Regions from separate parts of the Microbulbifer sp. JSM ZJ756 genome, predicted to be linked through region 2. Evidence: predicted binding sites of a transcription regulator. Region 2 holds the regulator's gene; each other region holds the start of a gene.

Region 1 (5,751 bases), on a different contig from region 2:
GCCACCCACGTACTGCTCTACATCCAGGGACTGGAAGTCGTGCTTGCCGCTGCGCTTGACCCGCACACAGAAAGTCTTGCCGTCCAGCTTGTCGCCCCACACGGACAGGGTCTTCTCATAGATGTCGTGGAAATCACCAAGGGGGTACTGGCGCACCCGGGCGAAGTTGGCGATACCGGGGGTGTGTGCCAGTACCTCCTCGATGCGGTCCGCCAGGTGCGAGACGGCATCCGGTGCAATCACCTCTATCTTTTCCCAGTCCTTCAGCACCTTGATGCGGTCATCGAGCCGATGCAGCATGATGCGCAGGTTGTCCTTGAGCTGCCGCGACATGCGCTTGCGCACCGGGTTGCTCTTGATGGTGATCTCGGGGAAGAACTTGACGACAAAGTGCATGATGAGTTGTTGACCGGGTACCGCAGGTTGATGATGAGCACGGAATTATAAACAGTCTGGCTGTAAATTCACCGGGCCGGGGAGCAGTTGGGGGTGACTGGCGCAATGTTGAATATTGTGCTGCACTGAATTTGTGCGCCAGGGTCCCAATTCGTGCCATTTTGGTGCGCAGATTGGTGGCCGGCGCGCCAGTTTGCGTCTATTTTGCTCAGGGCGGCGCCCAATCCGTGCCCTGGGCCCCGGTGCCCGTGGCTCCGGCCCAATTGCCCCAATTTGGCACACTCCTTGCTTCAGTACTGACCACGAACAGTACGCCGTCGCTAAAGAGTCGAGCCTCACCAAGGGTTAACGTTCAGCGACCTACAAACTTTCAAGACCTGGAGGACAGCAATGTCAGCGAATACGCTCGGTTTGATTAAAGAGAGTGAAGCCAAATGGGTAGACCTGCGCTTTACCGATTCCAAGGGTAAGGAGCAGCACGTCTCCCTGCCGACTTCCGAAGTCGACGGCGAGTTCTTCGAAGAGGGCAAGATGTTCGACGGCTCCTCCATCGCCGGCTGGAAAGGCATCAACGAGTCCGACATGATCCTGATGCCGGATGACGAGGCCTCTTTCCTGGACCCGTTCACCGATGAGCCCACTGTGATCGTGCGCTGCAACATCGTCGAGCCGTCCACCGGCCAGGGTTACGAGCGCGACCCGCGTTCCATCGCCCTGCGCGCCGAGGAATACCTGAAGTCCACTGGCCTGGGCGACACCGCGCTGTTCGGCCCGGAGCCCGAGTTCTTCGTATTCGACGACATCACCTGGGGTGCCGAGATGGGCGGTGCCTTCTACAAGATCAACTCCGAGGAAGCGGCCTGGTCCTCCAGCATGCCGCACCCGGAAGGCAATATCGGCCACCGCCCGGGCGTCAAGGGCGGTTACTTCCCGGTACCGCCGGTCGACTCACTGCACGACGTGCGTGCCGCCATGTGTTCCGCCATGGAGCAGATGGGCCTGCACGTTGAAGTGCACCACCACGAAGTGGGTACCGCTGGCCAGTGTGAAATCGGCGTTGGCGCCAACACCCTGACCAAGAAGGCGGACGAGGTGCAGATCCTCAAGTACGCGGTGCACAATGTTGCGCACGCCTACGGCAAGACTGCCACCTTCATGCCCAAGCCGCTGGTAGGCGACAACGGTTCCGGCATGCACATCCACATGTCCTTCAGCAAGGACGGCGTGAACCAGTTTGCCGGTGACGGCTATTCCGGCCTGTCCGAGACCGCCCTGTACTACATCGGTGGTGTCATTAAGCATGCGCGCGCCATCAACGCGTTCGCCAACGCCTCGACCAACTCCTACAAGCGCTTGGTACCGGGCTTCGAGGCGCCGGTGATCCTGGCTTACTCCGCGCGCAACCGCTCTGCGTCCATCCGCATTCCGTACGTCGCCTCCCCGAAAGGCAAGCGCATCGAGGCCCGCTTCCCGGACCCGACCGCCAACCCGTACCTGGTGTTCGCCGCCATGCTGATGGCCGGCCTGGACGGCATCAAGAACAAGATCCACCCCGGCGACCCGGCTGACAAGGACCTGTACGACCTGCCGGCGGAAGAAGTGGCCGAGTACCCGACCGTTGCCTCCAGCCTGGAAATGGCCCTGGATGCCCTGGACGCGGACCGCGCCTTCCTGACCGAGGGCGGCGTATTCTCCGACGACGCCATCGATGCCTACATCGAGCTGAAGCGTGAGGAAGTGGAGCGCCTGAACATGACCACTCACCCGGTCGAGTTCGACATGTACTACTCCGTATAAGCGCCCTCACGCAATCCGCGTGTCAAGAAAGCCCGTACCGTCTGGTACGGGCTTTTTTATTGGGGGTAAACTAGCCTTCACCTAATGAAGCCCCGCCATTTTGCGGGCATGCCGGAGGCAGGAGTGCCAATGCGCAGATACCACACCATCACCGGCGCTGTCGTCGCAACCTTTGCCGCAGCGACCCTCATGTTCGGCACTGCCGGGGCGCTGGCGGGCGGTTCGGGGGAAGATGACGCCAGCGGCGGCAAGGCGATCTACAAGACCGTGGGCCCGGATGGCAAGGTGACCTTCACCGATGTACCGCCGGAAGACGGCAAGGCGGAACGTATCAGGCTGGCTCCCACCAACGTGCAGCCGATCGTGCGGCCGCGCCCCATGCCCACGCGCAAGCTGTCACCCAATGACCGGCGCGAACGCGACAGGCCCCTGGGGCCTATCAACTTCGCCATCGTCAGTCCCCAGAGTGGCGCCACCATTCCCCCGGGACAGCGCTTGATCGTCTTGCGGGTGGCCATCGACCCGGCGCCTCCCGGCGGTTACCGCTTTTTCGCCGTAGTCGACGGCCGGCCGTGGCAGGGCAGTTCCAGTGGCAACAGCCTGGATATCTCCGCACTGGAGCGGGGCACTCACGATATCCAGGCCGTGCTTACCGATCCCGACGGCCAGGTGCTGGCGCGCTCCCAGCCCATCACCATCTTCGTCAAGCGCCCGGGCGGCACCCTGCCGGACAACCCCTCCCCGCAGGCGGTGCCCGCGCCCCAGGCACCCACGGCGCCGGGCGTGCCCCAGTCAACCAGCCAGTCCCGGCGCTCCCGCAACTGAAGGCGGCCCGCTTTCTCCCGCCCGGCTGACCGGGCGGGCGCACTTCCACACCAAAATGATGCGCCTGTACTGGCGTTTTTTTGATCTATGCACCACAATGGTGCGCTCGGGGGCTGGCTATTGCCTGCCTGCCCCCGGAACTCACCGCACTCACTATCGTGCGCCATTTTGGTTTGCTTCTTGCACTGTCTTAAACAGTGCTGGCGGGCACCGCGACCTCAGGGTACGCCGTGCCCCAGAACCGCCCGCTGAATGACCCCGGGACTTTTGCATGTTGAATGACCGCCAGTTGCGTCAACTGTTGGACAACCTTTCCGCCGCAGTACTGGTGCTGGATGAGCGCCTGGCGCTCTGCTACCTGAACTCCGCTGCCGAGGACCTGCTGGCCGCATCCAGTGCCAGGGTCAGCGGGCAGCCGCTGGAAGAGGTCGTGCGGGAATCTGACGCCGCGCAGCGCGCCATGCGCGGGGCGCTGGTGAGCGGGCAGAAGTACACCGTGCGACGTGCCACCTGGCACCTGCACAACCTGGAAACCTGTACCGTCGATTACTCGGTGAGCCCGGTGGCGGAGCTGGGCCTGTTGCTGGTGGAAGTGCAGACCATGGACCGGCTGCTGCGGATTGCGCGGGAAGACGCCCTGATCGATGCCCAGGAAACCACCCGCAACCTGGTCCGCGGCATGGCCCACGAGGTGAAGAACCCCCTGGGCGGAATCCGCGGCGCGGCACAGCTGTTGCAGCGGGAGCTGCCGGACCCGGAGCTGGCGGAATATACGCAGATCATCATCGACGAGGCCGACCGCCTGCGGAACCTGGTGGATCGCCTGCTGGGGCCACGCCAGCCCGCCAATATGCAGCCCACCAATGTGCATGAGGTGCTCGAGCGGGTGGCGCAGCTGATCGACGCCGAGTGCGATGGGGAGCTGAGCATACGCCGTGACTACGACCCGTCGATCCCCGACCTGCCGGGCGACAGGGAACAGCTGATCCAGGCATTGCTCAATATTGCCCGCAACGCCATGCAGGCTGTCGACGAGAGCATCGGTTTGCCGGCGGGACAGATCGTGCTGCGCACGCGCATCCAGCGCCAGTTCACCATCGGCAAGCACCACTGCCCGCTGGTGTGCAGGATCGAAATTGAGGACAACGGCCCGGGTATCCCGGAAGACATCCGCGAGCGGATTTTCTTCCCGATGATTTCCGGGCGCGCGGAGGGCTCCGGGCTGGGGCTCTCTATTTCGCAAAACATCATCAACCAGCATCGCGGACTGATTAAGTGCGACAGCCAGGCGGGACAGAGTGTGTTCCAGATTTACCTGCCGCTGGAAACCGAATAAACGATTAGACACTGGGAAAGACCATGAGCAACCGCGTTTGGATCATTGACGACGACCGATCGATACGCTGGGTACTGGAGCGGGCCCTGACCCGGGCCGGTATCGAGACCAAGTGCTACGAGAGTGGTGACCGGGCACTGGACGATTTCTACAGCGACTCCCCCGATGTGGTAATCAGCGATATTCGCATGCCCGGTGCCGATGGCTTCAAGTTGTTGCAACGCTTCCAGAGCGAACGCCCGGCCCTGCCAATCATCATCATGACGGCACACTCCGACCTGGACAGCGCCGTGGCCGCCTACCAGGGCGGTGCCTTCGAATACCTGCCCAAGCCGTTCGACGTCGACGAGGCGGTGGCTGTGACCCGCCGTGCCCTGGCCCATGCCAGCGAGCAGCAGGGCGGTGAGCAGGTCAGCCTGGAAAACAGCCAGGCCAGCAAGGAGATTATCGGCGAGGCGCCGGCGATGCAGGAGGTGTTCCGCGCTATCGGTCGCCTGTCCCATTCCAATATCACCGTATTGATCAATGGCGAGTCCGGTACCGGTAAGGAACTGGTGGCCCAGGCGCTGCATAACCACAGCCCCCGCCGCAGCCAGCCCTTTATCGCGCTGAACATGGCCGCGATTCCGAAGGACCTGATGGAATCCGAACTGTTTGGCCATGAAAAGGGTGCCTTCACCGGTGCCGCCGCGCAACGTACCGGCCGCTTCGAGCAGGCCAATGGCGGCACATTGTTCCTTGATGAAATCGGCGATATGCCGCCGGAAACCCAGACCCGCCTGCTGCGGGTGCTGGCCGATGGTGAGTTCTACCGCGTGGGTGGCCACACCCCGGTCAAGGTGGATGTGCGCATCATTGCTGCCACCCACCAGGACCTGGAGCGACTGGTGGAGGAGCATAAATTCCGTGAGGACCTTTTCCACCGCCTCAATGTAATCCGCATCCATATTCCGCGCCTGTCTGACCGTCGCGAGGATATCCCGCGGCTGGTGCAGCATTTCTTTACCAGCGCCGCCAAGGACCTGGGGGTGGAGCCGAAGATCCTGCTGAAGGAGACCGAGGAATACCTCACCGGCCTCGACTGGCCCGGCAACGTGCGCCAGCTGGAGAATACCTGTCGCTGGATTACCGTAATGGCCTCCGGCCGCGAGGTGCATATAGAGGACCTGCCGCAGGAGCTGCACCAGCAGACCGCCGGCACCCAGGCCCCGCAGGACTGGCAGAAGGCACTGCGCCTGTGGGCCGACCAGGCCCTGGCCAATGGCCGCCGCGAGATCCTCAGTGAGGCGGTGCCCCAGTTCGAGCGCGCGCTGATCGAGATCGCACTCAAGCACACCGCAGGGCGCAAGCGCGATGCCGCCGAACTGCTGGGCTGGGGCCGCAACACGCTGACCCGC
Region 2 (5,751 bases):
AGGCCAGCACCCGCTCGACTCGCAGGCGATCGGCCTCGGTCATGGCGGCGAGCACCTCGCCCATGACCCGCTCGGGGAGTTGCTGCAGGATATCGGCGACGTCGTCGGCGTCGAGGCCCTCCATCGCAGCGACCATTTCCTCGGTGTCCATGGTGGCGAGGATCTGGCTTTTCACCTCGTATGACAGCTCGGGCAGCACCTCGCCTTCGACCTCGGGGTCGACCAGTTTCCAGAGCACCTGGCGAATCCGGGGTGGGGAGCTTTCCAGCAGCTGGGCAATACTCTGCGGCGACAGGGTGTGCAGCATGCGCTGCACCTCGCGGCCGGTGCCACTGTCCAGGGCGGCAAACAACTCACTGAGCTGGTTCTGCGCGCGGAACTGGATTTCAGCTGGTGGCGGGTTGGACACGGCGTTTCCTTACTGCACTGAGAGGTTCGGGGTCGGGCGGCGTTCGGGGGCCGCAGGGAGGGGATTTTATGCCTATCGGTGCCGTGCTGCCAGCGGGGCAGTGGGCGCGGGATTACTCGCCCTCGCCAAAGCGGTCGTTGATCAGGGTGGTGATGGCTTCCAGTGCGGCTTCCTCATCGCCACCTGTGGCCTCCAGCTCCAGTTCCACTCCCTTGCCCGCGGCCAGTAGCATCAGTGCCATTACGCTCTTGCCGTCGACGCACTTGCCCTGGCAGTGGACGCGGATGTCAGCGGAAAACCGGGCTGAGGTCTGCGCGAACTTGCTGGCGGCGCGGGCGTGGAGGCCCAGCTTGTTGATGATGGTCAGGCGGCACTTCTGCATGGCGGTGTCGCGTTCTCCGTCTATACGTTACGGCTGCTGTTCGCGATGGCGAACCTGGATATTATCGAATTGGCCGGCAAACGTCCTGGCCAGCTGCTCAACCATGTATACGGAACGATGGCGACCGCCGGTGCAGCCGACAGCGACACAGGTATAGCTGCGGTTGCTCTGCTGGTAGGAGGGCAGCCAGCGCCCGAGGAAGCTGGTAATGTCCCGCTGCATCTCGCCGGTTTCCTCGTGGGAACGCAGGAATTCAACCACTTCCGGGTCCAGGCCGGTCTTATGGCGCAGTTCGGCAACCCAGTAGGGGTTGGGCAGGCAGCGCAGGTCAAACACCAGGTCCGCATCAACCGGTACCCCGTGCTTGAAGCCGAAAGACTGGAACAGGATCGCCATGCCAGGAGAGTCGCGCCCGACAACCCGGGTCTTAACCTGGTCGCGCAGCTGGTGCAGGCTCAGGCTGCTGGTATCGATCACCAGGTCGGCCATGCCGGCCAGCGGGGCCAGTAATTCCTTTTCCCGGTTCAGGGCTTCCAGCAGGTGGGTGCGGTTGTCGCTGAGCGGGTGCTTGCGCCGGGTTTCACTGAAACGCTGGACCAGCACGGGAGAGCGCGCGTCCAGGTATATGACGTCGCACTGGATGCCGCTTTCGCGTAATTCATCGATAACCCGGGGTGCCTGTTGCACGTCCTGCCAGAGGTTGCGGGCATCGATCCCCAGGGCCAGCCGGGCGCTCTCCACACGCGGCTGCTCCTGGACCCTGCGCACGAGCTCCGGCAGCAGGCTGGCGGGCAGGTTGTCGATACAGTTGAAGCCGACGTCTTCCAGCAGTTGCAGGGCTGAACTCTTGCCGGAGCCGGAGCGGCCGCTGATGATCACCAGGCGCATAAGTTTCGAGGTCCGTTTCGTAATGTTTGATCGACTGCCGGCCGTTTGCTACCTGCCCGGGCAAGAGCTACCGGCGGGCTCCCGGTCGCATTGGCCAATGATCCGCCATTGCGGCGTCCGGCACAACGATAACGGATGTTTGTGAAGGATCGCAGTGGGACGGCGCTGGTGTGCTTCAGGCTGCGGCAGCGCTGTCGATGGCCAGGGCGTAGAGCTCGTCGCTGGAGTCCGCCTGGCGGAGCTTCTCCCTGACCCTGCTGTCGTTAAACAGGGCGGCGATTTCCGCCAGGGTGTCCAGGTGTTCCTGCTCCGCGTTTTCCGGCACCAGCAGGGCGAATAGCAGGTCGACCGGCTGGCGGTCGGCAGCATCGAAATCGATCGCCGGCTCAGTGGTGCACAGTACACCAATGGCCTCCTGGCAGCCCGGCAGGCGGCAGTGGGGGATGGCGACACCATCCCCGATGCCGGTGGAGCCCAGCCGCTCGCGCGCGATCATCTGGTTGAAAATCGTGTCTGCGTCCAGGTGTGGATACTGCTCGGCTATCGCCTGGGCAATATTCAGCAAGAGCTTCTTTTTGCTGCTGCCCGCCACCCGGCAAAGGCTGAGGCTGGGCGAGAGTAATGCTTCCAATGTCATAGCTTAACGATGGGCTCGCAACTTCTCTTTGTGTTTTATCAGCTGGCGATCGAGCTTGTCCGTGAGGGCGTCAATTGCCGCGTACATATCATCCGCTTCCGAATCCGCAAAGATCTCCCGCCCATTGACGTGAAACAGTGCCTCGGCGCGCTGTATTTCTTTCTTTTCCATTGACAGGGTTACCTGTCCCGTCGTGATCAGGTCATTGTGGTGGGAGAGTTTATCCAGTTTTTCGAGACAATAATCGCGAAGGGCTGAAGTCACTTCCAGGTGGCGGCCACTGATGTTGACTTGCATGGAATTCTCCTGTTCGAGTGCATCGAAAGCGCGGTTTGAACCGGCAGCACCCCCTGTCAGGGCGGCAACCCTACTAGGAAGTACGCCAGATTGGAAGGATACACTCAAACTTGAGGTATTGGTTGCGGGCCGCGTGGGATTGCATGCCCGGCAAGTGGTGGTGACCGTATTTTCCGATGGGGTCAGGTTGCGCCGCTAGGGCCCGGTTGGCGGGGCCTGCAGTGGTCTCAGATCAGGCGCTTGCGCTCACTGGAAGAGGGTATGCCCATGGATTCGCGATATTTGGCGACCGTGCGGCGGGCAACCTTGATTCCCTGGTTGGCCAGCTCCTGGGTGATCTTGTTATCGGACAGGGGCTTGCGTGGCTGCTCGGCGTCGACCAGCTTGCGGATCAGTGCGCGGATCGCGGTAGACGAGGCATCCTCACCGGAATTGGTGCTGACGTGGCTGGAAAAGAAGTATTTGAGCTCAAAGACCCCGCGGGGTGTGAACATATACTTTTGCGTGGTGACCCGTGAAATAGTGGACTCGTGCATGCCCACGGTTTCAGCAATATCCGCCAGCACCATGGGTTTCATTCCCTCGGGGCCCTGCTCGAAAAAGCCCTGCTGTTTCTCGACGATGCTCGAGGCCACCTTGAGCAGGGTCTCATTGCGGCTCTGCAGGCTCTTGAGGAACCAGCGTGCCTCCTGCAGGTGATCGCGCAGGAAGTTGTTATCGGCGGAGTTGTCCGCGCGTTTGATCATGGAGGCATAACCGGCATGGATGCGCAGGCGCGGGGTGGTTTCCGGGTTCAGCTCCACCTGCCAGCGTTGCTGGCGCCGGGTTACGATCACATCCGGTACGACATATTGCGGCTCATCGCTGCCAAAGGCCTCGCCCGGGTGCGGGTTGAGTGACTGGATCAGCCGCATCACTTCACCCAGTTGGGCCTCATTCAGCCGGGTGCGGCGCCCCAGCTGGCGAAAGTCGCGTTTACCCAGCAGGTCCAGGTGCAAGTCGACGATGGCCTGGGCCTCGGCGAGCCAGGGGGTCTCGGCGGGCATCTGCAGCAGCTGCAGCAGCAGGGACTCGCGCAGGTCGCGCGCCGCACATCCGGCGGGCTCAAACTGCTGGATGGTTTTCAGGACCGCCAGGATTTCATCCTCACCGACCTCCAGCGCCTCGGCCAGCTCCGCCAGTGGCGACTGCAGGAAGCCCCGGGTATCGATCGCGTCGATCAGGGTTTCAGCAATCAGTTTGTCGTGCCGGGAGAGTGGGGTGAGGTTCAGCTGCCACAGCAGGTGGTCGTGGAGGCTTTCGGAGGTGGCATTGCGCTGCTCCAGCAGGTTGTCCTCGCCGGTCGGGCCGCTGTAGCTGCCACCGCTGTAGATGTCATCCCAGTGGGTATCGACCGGCAGGTCGTCGGGAATGTCGTTGTTCCATTCGCTCTCGCTCGCGGCATCTGTACCGGATTCGCTGGCGCTGGCCGTGCGGTCATCGGGCCCGGGGGTCGGGTGATCCTCGCCCTTGGCCTCATCCGCGGAGGCTTCATGTTCGCCATGCTCCCCGGTATCGGTCTCCAGCAGCGGGTTGCTGTCCAGGGCCGACTGGACCTCCTGTTGCAGGTCGAGCGTCGACAGTTGCAGGAGGCGAATCGCCTGCTGCAGCTGCGGGGTCATCGTCAGCTGGGTGCCGAGCTTGAGCTGGAGGGATTGCTTCATACAGGGTAGAGAACCGCTAGAACGAAATATTCTTCCGAATTTCGATAAGGCGGCAGACTAACCTGCTGTGGGCGCGATTACAAGCAATAAGTGTGCCGAAAATGATGACCGTATTGCCTCCGCCGGCGATGGAGGTGACAGATATGCAGATTGCCCCCTCTGCCTAGGACGGTTTTCGGCGCCCGGTCCGCATCAGATGGTGAATTCGTGGCCCAGGTAAACCTCGCGTACCTGCTGGTTGGAGAGCACCTCATCCGGTGCGCCGGCGGCGATGATGTGGCCTTCGCTGACGATATAGGCGGTCTCACAAATGGACAGGGTCTCGCGCACGTTGTGGTCAGTGATCAGGACGCCAATGCCACGCTGGCGCAGGTGCTGGATGATCTGCTTGATATCGTTGACCGAAATGGGATCGACGCCGGCAAAGGGTTCGTCGAGCAGGACGAATGCCGGATCGGTGGCCAGGGCTCGCGCAATCTCCACCCGGCGTCGCTCGCCGCCGGACAGGGACATGCCCAGGCTGCCGGAGATATGGGTGATATTGAATTCGTTCAGCAGCTCATCGGCCCGCTCCTGCCGCTGCGCCCGGGTAAGGTCCTTGCGGGTCTCGAGGATGGCGAGAATGTTGTCGCGGACGCTGAGGCGGCGAAATACCGAGGCCTCCTGCGGCAGGTAGCCGATGCCCTTGCGGGCCCGGCCGTGCATGGATAACCGCGTGATGTCTTCTTCATCGATCAGCACCTGGCCCGCGTCCGCGCGCACCAGGCCGGCGATCATGTAGAAGCAGGTGGTTTTGCCGGCCCCATTGGGGCCCAGCAGGCCCACGACCTGGCCGCTCGATACGCTGACGGATACGTCCCGTACGACTTTGCGCTTCTTGTACTGTTTGGCGAGGTGTAACGCCTGTAGCGTTGGCATACTGAATTCCTGCTGGGCGCGAGATGCCGTGGCGGCATCCCGCGCTGGATCTGGGGATTGCGAGGCGCGGCCCCGGTGGGAAGGGGTTACTGGCCTTCCGTCGAATCCTTGTTATCTTCTGCGCTGTCGGCCGGGGCTGTCCCTTCGGGCTTGCGCTCCGGTTTCCAGATCATCTCGACCCGGCCGTCGCCAGATTGGCCCTGGGCCTGCATTTTTTCGCTGTTGAGGTCATAGTCGATCCGCTCTGCGGCCAGGGTGTTGCCGTCACGGTCCACGTGGGCGTTGCCAGTCAGCTGCAGTTCGTCGGAGTTGACCTTGAACTCGATGCGGCGCGCGCGGGCCTTGACCAGGTTCTGGCTCTGTTGCATCTGTTGCTGGAAGTGGGCCGGATTGCCGGTGGCGATGACGCGGCGGATCTCCCCTTCCGGGTTGCCGTGTACTTCCACGCGATCGGCGCGGATCTGCAGCGAGCCCTGGGTGATGACCACGTTGCCGCTGTAGACCGACAGGTTCTTGC
Region 3 (5,751 bases), on a different contig from region 2:
GGCAGAACCTCTATGGCAGCGTACTGTCCGGCAAGATGCCCCTGGGCGAGTGGATCAGCTTCGCCCTGGAAAATGCCGCGGCCGAGCAGGATATCAATGTGATCCGGGCCATCAGCGGCCACCTGGCATCCGCCCGCGACTATTTATATCGCCTCGACTTGGCCCGGGATAAACGTGACCAGCAACTTGCCGCAATCGAGGATTTTGCCTGGGAGCAACTGAATGATGCTCCCGCCGGCAGCGACGAACAGAAAACCTGGCTCGGTACCTTTACCCGGGTCGCCCACACCGAGGCCGCCCTCGACAACGCCCGCAAGCTCCTTGATGGCGAGCTGGCCATCGATGGGCTCACCATCGACCAGGACAAGCGCTGGCAACTCATCGTACTGCTGAACCGTCACCTGCACGGTAATTACGAAGCATTGGTTAAGTCCGAACTGGAAAGGGACAACACGGACCGAGCCCGCAATAGCGCGATTACCGCGGAAGCCATACGACCGATTGAAGACGCAAAGCAGCGATGGCTGGATAATATCCTCGGGCAGCGTGACCAGTACAAGTTGAGCCAGATCAAGGCCGCGACGGGGGCACTCTTCCCGGCAGAGCAGCTGGAAATCTTCGACAGATTAAGCCAACGTGTCCTCGGAGCAGTCCCCGGAGTGAACGCGGAAGCGGATACGCTGTATAACAAGGCCTTCGCCCAGGTATTCCCGATACTCTGTAATGAAGCCGGCGCAGAGAAGTACCGCAGGGCGCTGGACAGCAATCCCGGTCTTATGCCAACACTGAAAAAGGTAATAATGAACCGCCAACAACAAAGCCAGCGCTGCATCGCGATGAAATTCTAGAATACCCAACAGTGCTTATGATACTGAGACCCCCTCACCATGGATCATGCCTGGGGTCTCCCACCATAATGATCAATGGAAACTTTGCACACTGAATACAAGGAATTAAATAATGAAAAAAATCAGACAACGCAAGTTCTTACAGGGAAGTCGAGAAGTTGAAATTCTGGACAAATCCAGGGTCCGGGTTAAATACAGAACCCTCAGGGCAAGTAAAGAGGAGACCTTCAACCTCTTCGACCTTGACACAAAATACGACAGGTACATGCAAAGACCCTACCGTTACCTGGTCCTGAGCGTGATCCTGTTTGCATTGGGGATATTCATACTTGCTAAAGACACCACCCCCAACGACCTGACCGGGGAGTATATTGCGCTATTCTCGGTACTGTTTCCCGCGTCGATGTTTTTGGCCGCATTCTTTTACAAGACGGTAAATCTGGTCATTGTGAAAAACAGGCATAATGGCGCACCGGCAATCATATTGTGGCAAAACTCACCCAGCAGGGAAGCCTGCGAAAACTTCCTGGAGTCCCTTGAGACAGAGATAGATAAACTGAAACTAAATCCGGAAGCGAGTCCCGAGCAGAAGATTCTCGCCTGTAAACAAGCCCTGGAGCTTCTGCTCTCAACCGATGCCCTTTCCGGAGAGGAGGCCAATGAGATTTTCGACCGCGTAAAGAAAAGCTTCTCTACCAAGAAGAAGGCTCAACTTTACACAGTAAGTTAGTGCCTGTAGCCAAATCGAACCTCCCCGGCTCTAACCTGTTCTGAAGACTGCAAGGACTGAATGAATCTCAGAGGACGGGTGCGCACCAACTCGGTGCACCAGAAACACTATAAATACGCACAGACCGGCCAGGGGCAAGTGAGTTCGTAAATCAGCTATTGCACTTCCTGGCCGGCCACGCTTTCTGGAAGGTATTGGCATAGAGCTTGCTTTGGTATTGCCAGGCTCGCCGTGATTCCGCGGCTTGCTGTAACAACCAGTTTCCACAGACGACGGCGTCTTCTCCCCGGGCCTCTTGGCCCCACGGGGTGAAGGCGCCGTTTTTTTTGGCCTGCAGAATCAGCCCATGGCTTTAAGTGGAAACACCCATAACCAGATTCCAGGGGCAAAAACATGGCTTATCTACTTCCAACCGAATTTGCGACCAAAATGGTCGACGCTGGCGAGGCTAAAATTTTCATGTCCACCCGCGACACCCTGATCCGGGCCTATATGGCCGGGGCCATCCTGGCACTTGCAGCGGTGTTCGCCATTACCATTACGGTGACGACCGGCAACCCGCTGATCGGCGCGGTGCTGTTCCCGGTGGGCTTCTGCATGCTTTACCTGATGGGCTTTGACCTGCTGACGGGGGTGTTTGTGCTGACCCCCCTGGCGTGGCTGGACCGGCGCCCCGGGGTGACCGTCAATGGGATCCTGCGCAACTGGGGACTGGTGTTCCTGGGCAATTTTGGCGGGGCGCTGACCGTGGCATTTATGATGGCCTTCGTGTTTACCTACGGCTTCTCAGTCGAGCCCGGTGCAGTAGGGCAGAAGATTGCCGGCATCGGTGAGTCCCGCACCGTGGGCTATGCGGAATACGGTGCCGCCGGCTGGTTTACAATCTTCCTGCGCGGCATGCTGTGTAACTGGATGGTCTCCATGGGCGTGGTGGGCGCGATGATCTCCACCCACGTGAGCGGCAAGGTGCTGGCAATGTGGATGCCGATCATGCTGTTCTTCTTTATGACCTTCGAGCACTCGGTGGTAAACATGTTCCTGTTTCCATCGGCCATTATCATGGGTGGTGGCTTTTCTGTAGCCGACTATTTTCTCTGGAACGAGATCCCCACTGCACTGGGTAACCTGGTGGGTGGCCTCGCCTTTACCGGGCTCACGCTTTACAGCACCCATGTACGCACGGCCCCGGCTCGCAGCCTTGATTCCAGTCCAGAGCCGGCCGCCGCCAGCTGATTCCCTGCTGCTCTAGTATGGAAAGCTTGAAAGCCCGGCCGCCAACAGCGGCCGGGCACTCCCACAGGGATACCCCCGGCCAACTACAGGTCGCGATCGGCCAGTACAGCAGCGCCGGGAGGAAAGCGCATAACCAGGACTGCCACGGCGCAACCGTTCCCCGTGCCGCGCAACTGGTGGTCAAGGGAATTGCACTGGCCCTGGCGGATGGCATCAGTAGCAGCCGAGTAAGTGGTATTGCCAGCGAGACCGCAGTAAAAGCGTTCCTGGCCGACTACTACTGCACCTCGGAGGCCTGGTCTGTGCGCGCAGCCGGGACCCGCGTGATCTCCGCCATTGACGCGTGGCTCGATGCCAAGACCCGTGCAACGCAGTTCCGCTACCAACGCGACCACGGCTATGTCTGCACTTTTGCCGCCCTGGTACTGCGAGGGCGGTCGGCACACCTGTTCCACCTTGGTGACAGCCGGATTTACCGCCTGCACCAGGGTTCCCTGGAACTGCTCACCAGTGATCACTGCAAGTGGGCAGCTGGCGGGGAACGCCACCTGAGCCGTGCCCTTGGGGCTCGAGACCGGGACCAGCCGGACTACCGGCAGTTACCGCTGCAGGAGGGCCAGCATTACATCCTGGCCACCGACGGCCTCTATGAGCATATATCGCCACAACAGGTTATCGAGCGGCTGTCCGACCCGCAGGCCAACCTGGACCAGGTAGCGCAGGCGCTGGTCGACGCCGCGCAGCTCAATGGCAGCGCAGATAACCTGACCATCCAGATAGCCCGTATCGACCAACTGCCCGGCGAGGGCGCCAGACTGTTACGGGAAAAGGCAGAACAACTGCCATTACCCCCCATACTGGGACCGGGGGAGCAACTGGATGGCTTCCGCATCGAGCGCCAACTGCAGATATCCGCGCGTAGTCACGCCTACCTGGCCACAGACCTCAAGTCAGGCGCTCACGTATTCCTCAAGACGCCCTCAACGGAACTTGGCGGGGATCGGGCTTATCTCGAGCGACTGCTGATGGAAGAGTGGGTTGCGCGCCGGGTGCGCAGTACGCACCTGCTGGCCGCCGCAGCGATCGACCGGCAGCGGCGCTATCTCTATACCGTCAGCGAGTATATTGACGGCCAGACACTGGCCCAGTGGCTACGGGACAACCAGCGGCCAGACCTCGAGCGTGTGCGGGATATTACCGAGCAGGTGGCACGCGGCCTGCGGGCCCTGCACCGGATGGAAATGCTGCACCGGGACCTGAAACCCGAGAACATCATGCTCGACCGCAGTGGAACAGTAAAACTCATTGATTTTGGTGCCGTGCGAGTCTCCGGGCTGGAGGAGCTGGCCGGCGCCAGTGGCGGCAACGAGCTGCTGGGCACTGCGCTGTACGCAGCCCCCGAGTGCCTGCTTGGGGAGTGCCCCACCACTCGCTCTGACCTCTACTCCCTCGGCGTACTCACGTATCACATGTTATCCGGTGCCTTCCCCTATGGCCCCAGGATGGCACGGGCGCGCACAGTCACAGAGCAAAGGCGACTCAGCTACCGGAGCCTGGCTAGCGACAACAGCGCCGTCCCCCGCTGGGTGGATGCGGCTATCCGCCAGGCTGTCCACCCAGATCCATTCAGGCGCTATGCCCACCTGTCGGAATTCGTCCACGATCTGCGCACCCCTAACCACAGCCTGCTGTCTGGCCAGCGCCCGCCGCTGATCGAGCGAAACCCAGTCGCGTTCTGGCGGGGCCTTGCCGCGCTGCAGTTTGTTCTGATCCTGACCCTGCTGTACCTGCTCAACCAGCCCACTTAAGGAGAAAACCATGATTAACAGTCGCGAAGAGGTAACCCGGCTGATCCAGTCCGCAAAGGTTCGCAAGGATATACAATGGACCCAGGTGGCAAATGCCATCGGCCTGTCCAGGGAGTGGACCACCGCCGCCTGTCTCGGGCAGATGGCAATGACCGAAGCCCAGGCCAGGGTGGTTGCGGAGATCTTCGACCTGCCCGATGAAGCCATTACCTGGCTCCAGGCGGTACCCTACAAGGGCTCCCTGCCCACTGCCATTCCCACCGACCCGCTGATTTACCGCTGGTATGAAGTGGTCAACGTTTATGGAACCACGATCAAGGAACTGATCCACGAGGAGTTCGGCGACGGCATCATGAGCGCCATCGATTTCTCGCTTGATATCGAGCGGGAGGAAAACCCGAAGGGCGACCGGGTGAAGGTAGTACTTTCGGGAAAATTCCTGCCCTACAAGGAGTACTGAGTTAGCGAGCCAGGCTGGCATCACGGCCGCCTGGCCGAACACCAACCGTGCTAGCACGCCGCAAGCATTTATCAAGCAAGATGTGCGCCCCTATGGCTCTTAAAAGGGCAGGAACTCACGGGGGCGCGACGAAATAACAGCGCTTCAGGACGAATGGATTATTCGTCGTATTTAACCGCCTGGCACTGTAATTCCCTCGGTTTTCCACTCACCGCCCTAGCGCTGTAGCTCATCTCAGCCGCGCAACTATTTCCGCTCTCGCTGTAATCCTATTACGTGTGGAACAGGGAGGTGCGTGAACAATGCGATGGATGATTTTACTGCTCGCGGTCATAACGACGGGCTGTACACAAACGACAACCACTCCGGAAAGCGGACCCGGGATCAACACCAGCCGACTGCTACAGGGGCACCCGTCCCTGACGGAACACCGGCAGGGGCAACGGATCACGGGTCGTGACCTGTTTATCGTGAGCGAGGAAATGCGTAGCTACCTGGACCGGGTGGGGATAGGGAACTCGCCAATCAACCGGCTTAACGCGGTGCTGAAAGACCTGAAGGAAAAAGAATTCCGCCTCCACTATGACCTGAACCAGACCGCCTCTGCAGCCCAGGCCTTTTCCCAAAGACGGGGTAACTGTGTCTCTTTTGCTGCCATGATTGTCAGCATGG

What was found. Region 2 encodes sigma-54, which starts transcription at its own class of promoters, with help from an activator protein. Its sites were predicted from a motif close to TGGCACANNNNTTGCNNT; they were not measured.
Region 1: glnL (nitrogen regulation protein NR(II)) is a predicted target of sigma-54. The motif match lies at 3,188-3,205, and genes of this name have one in related genera.
Region 3: ACH6CX_RS16245 (formate/nitrite transporter family protein) is a predicted target of sigma-54. The motif match lies at 1,774-1,791, and genes of this name have one in related genera.

What each region holds. Positions count from the first base shown of each region.
Region 1 is NZ_JBISER010000007.1:29,875-35,625, forward strand. Features, by position in the region: gene thiI (tRNA uracil 4-sulfurtransferase ThiI) at 1-396, opposite strand, end outside; gene glnA (glutamate--ammonia ligase) at 787-2,193, shown strand; gene ACH6CX_RS12170 (DUF4124 domain-containing protein) at 2,323-3,018, shown strand; gene glnL (nitrogen regulation protein NR(II)) at 3,290-4,354, shown strand; gene glnG (nitrogen regulation protein NR(I)) at 4,378-5,751, shown strand, end outside.
Region 2 is NZ_JBISER010000009.1:208,444-214,194, reverse strand. Features, by position in the region: gene mgtE (magnesium transporter) at 1-409, opposite strand, end outside; gene ACH6CX_RS15200 (HPr family phosphocarrier protein) at 522-791, opposite strand; gene rapZ (RNase adapter RapZ) at 819-1,679, opposite strand; gene ptsN (PTS IIA-like nitrogen regulatory protein PtsN) at 1,855-2,316, opposite strand; gene hpf (ribosome hibernation-promoting factor, HPF/YfiA family) at 2,320-2,613, opposite strand; gene ACH6CX_RS15180 (RNA polymerase factor sigma-54) at 2,841-4,316, opposite strand; gene lptB (LPS export ABC transporter ATP-binding protein) at 4,509-5,234, opposite strand; gene lptA (lipopolysaccharide transport periplasmic protein LptA) at 5,321-5,751, opposite strand, start outside.
Region 3 is NZ_JBISER010000011.1:30,053-35,803, reverse strand. Features, by position in the region: gene pepN (aminopeptidase N) at 1-848, shown strand, start outside; gene ACH6CX_RS16250 (hypothetical protein) at 961-1,578, shown strand; gene ACH6CX_RS16245 (formate/nitrite transporter family protein) at 1,972-2,811, shown strand; gene ACH6CX_RS16240 (bifunctional protein-serine/threonine kinase/phosphatase) at 2,829-4,619, shown strand; gene cynS (cyanase) at 4,630-5,079, shown strand; gene ACH6CX_RS16230 (transglutaminase domain-containing protein) at 5,382-5,751, shown strand, end outside.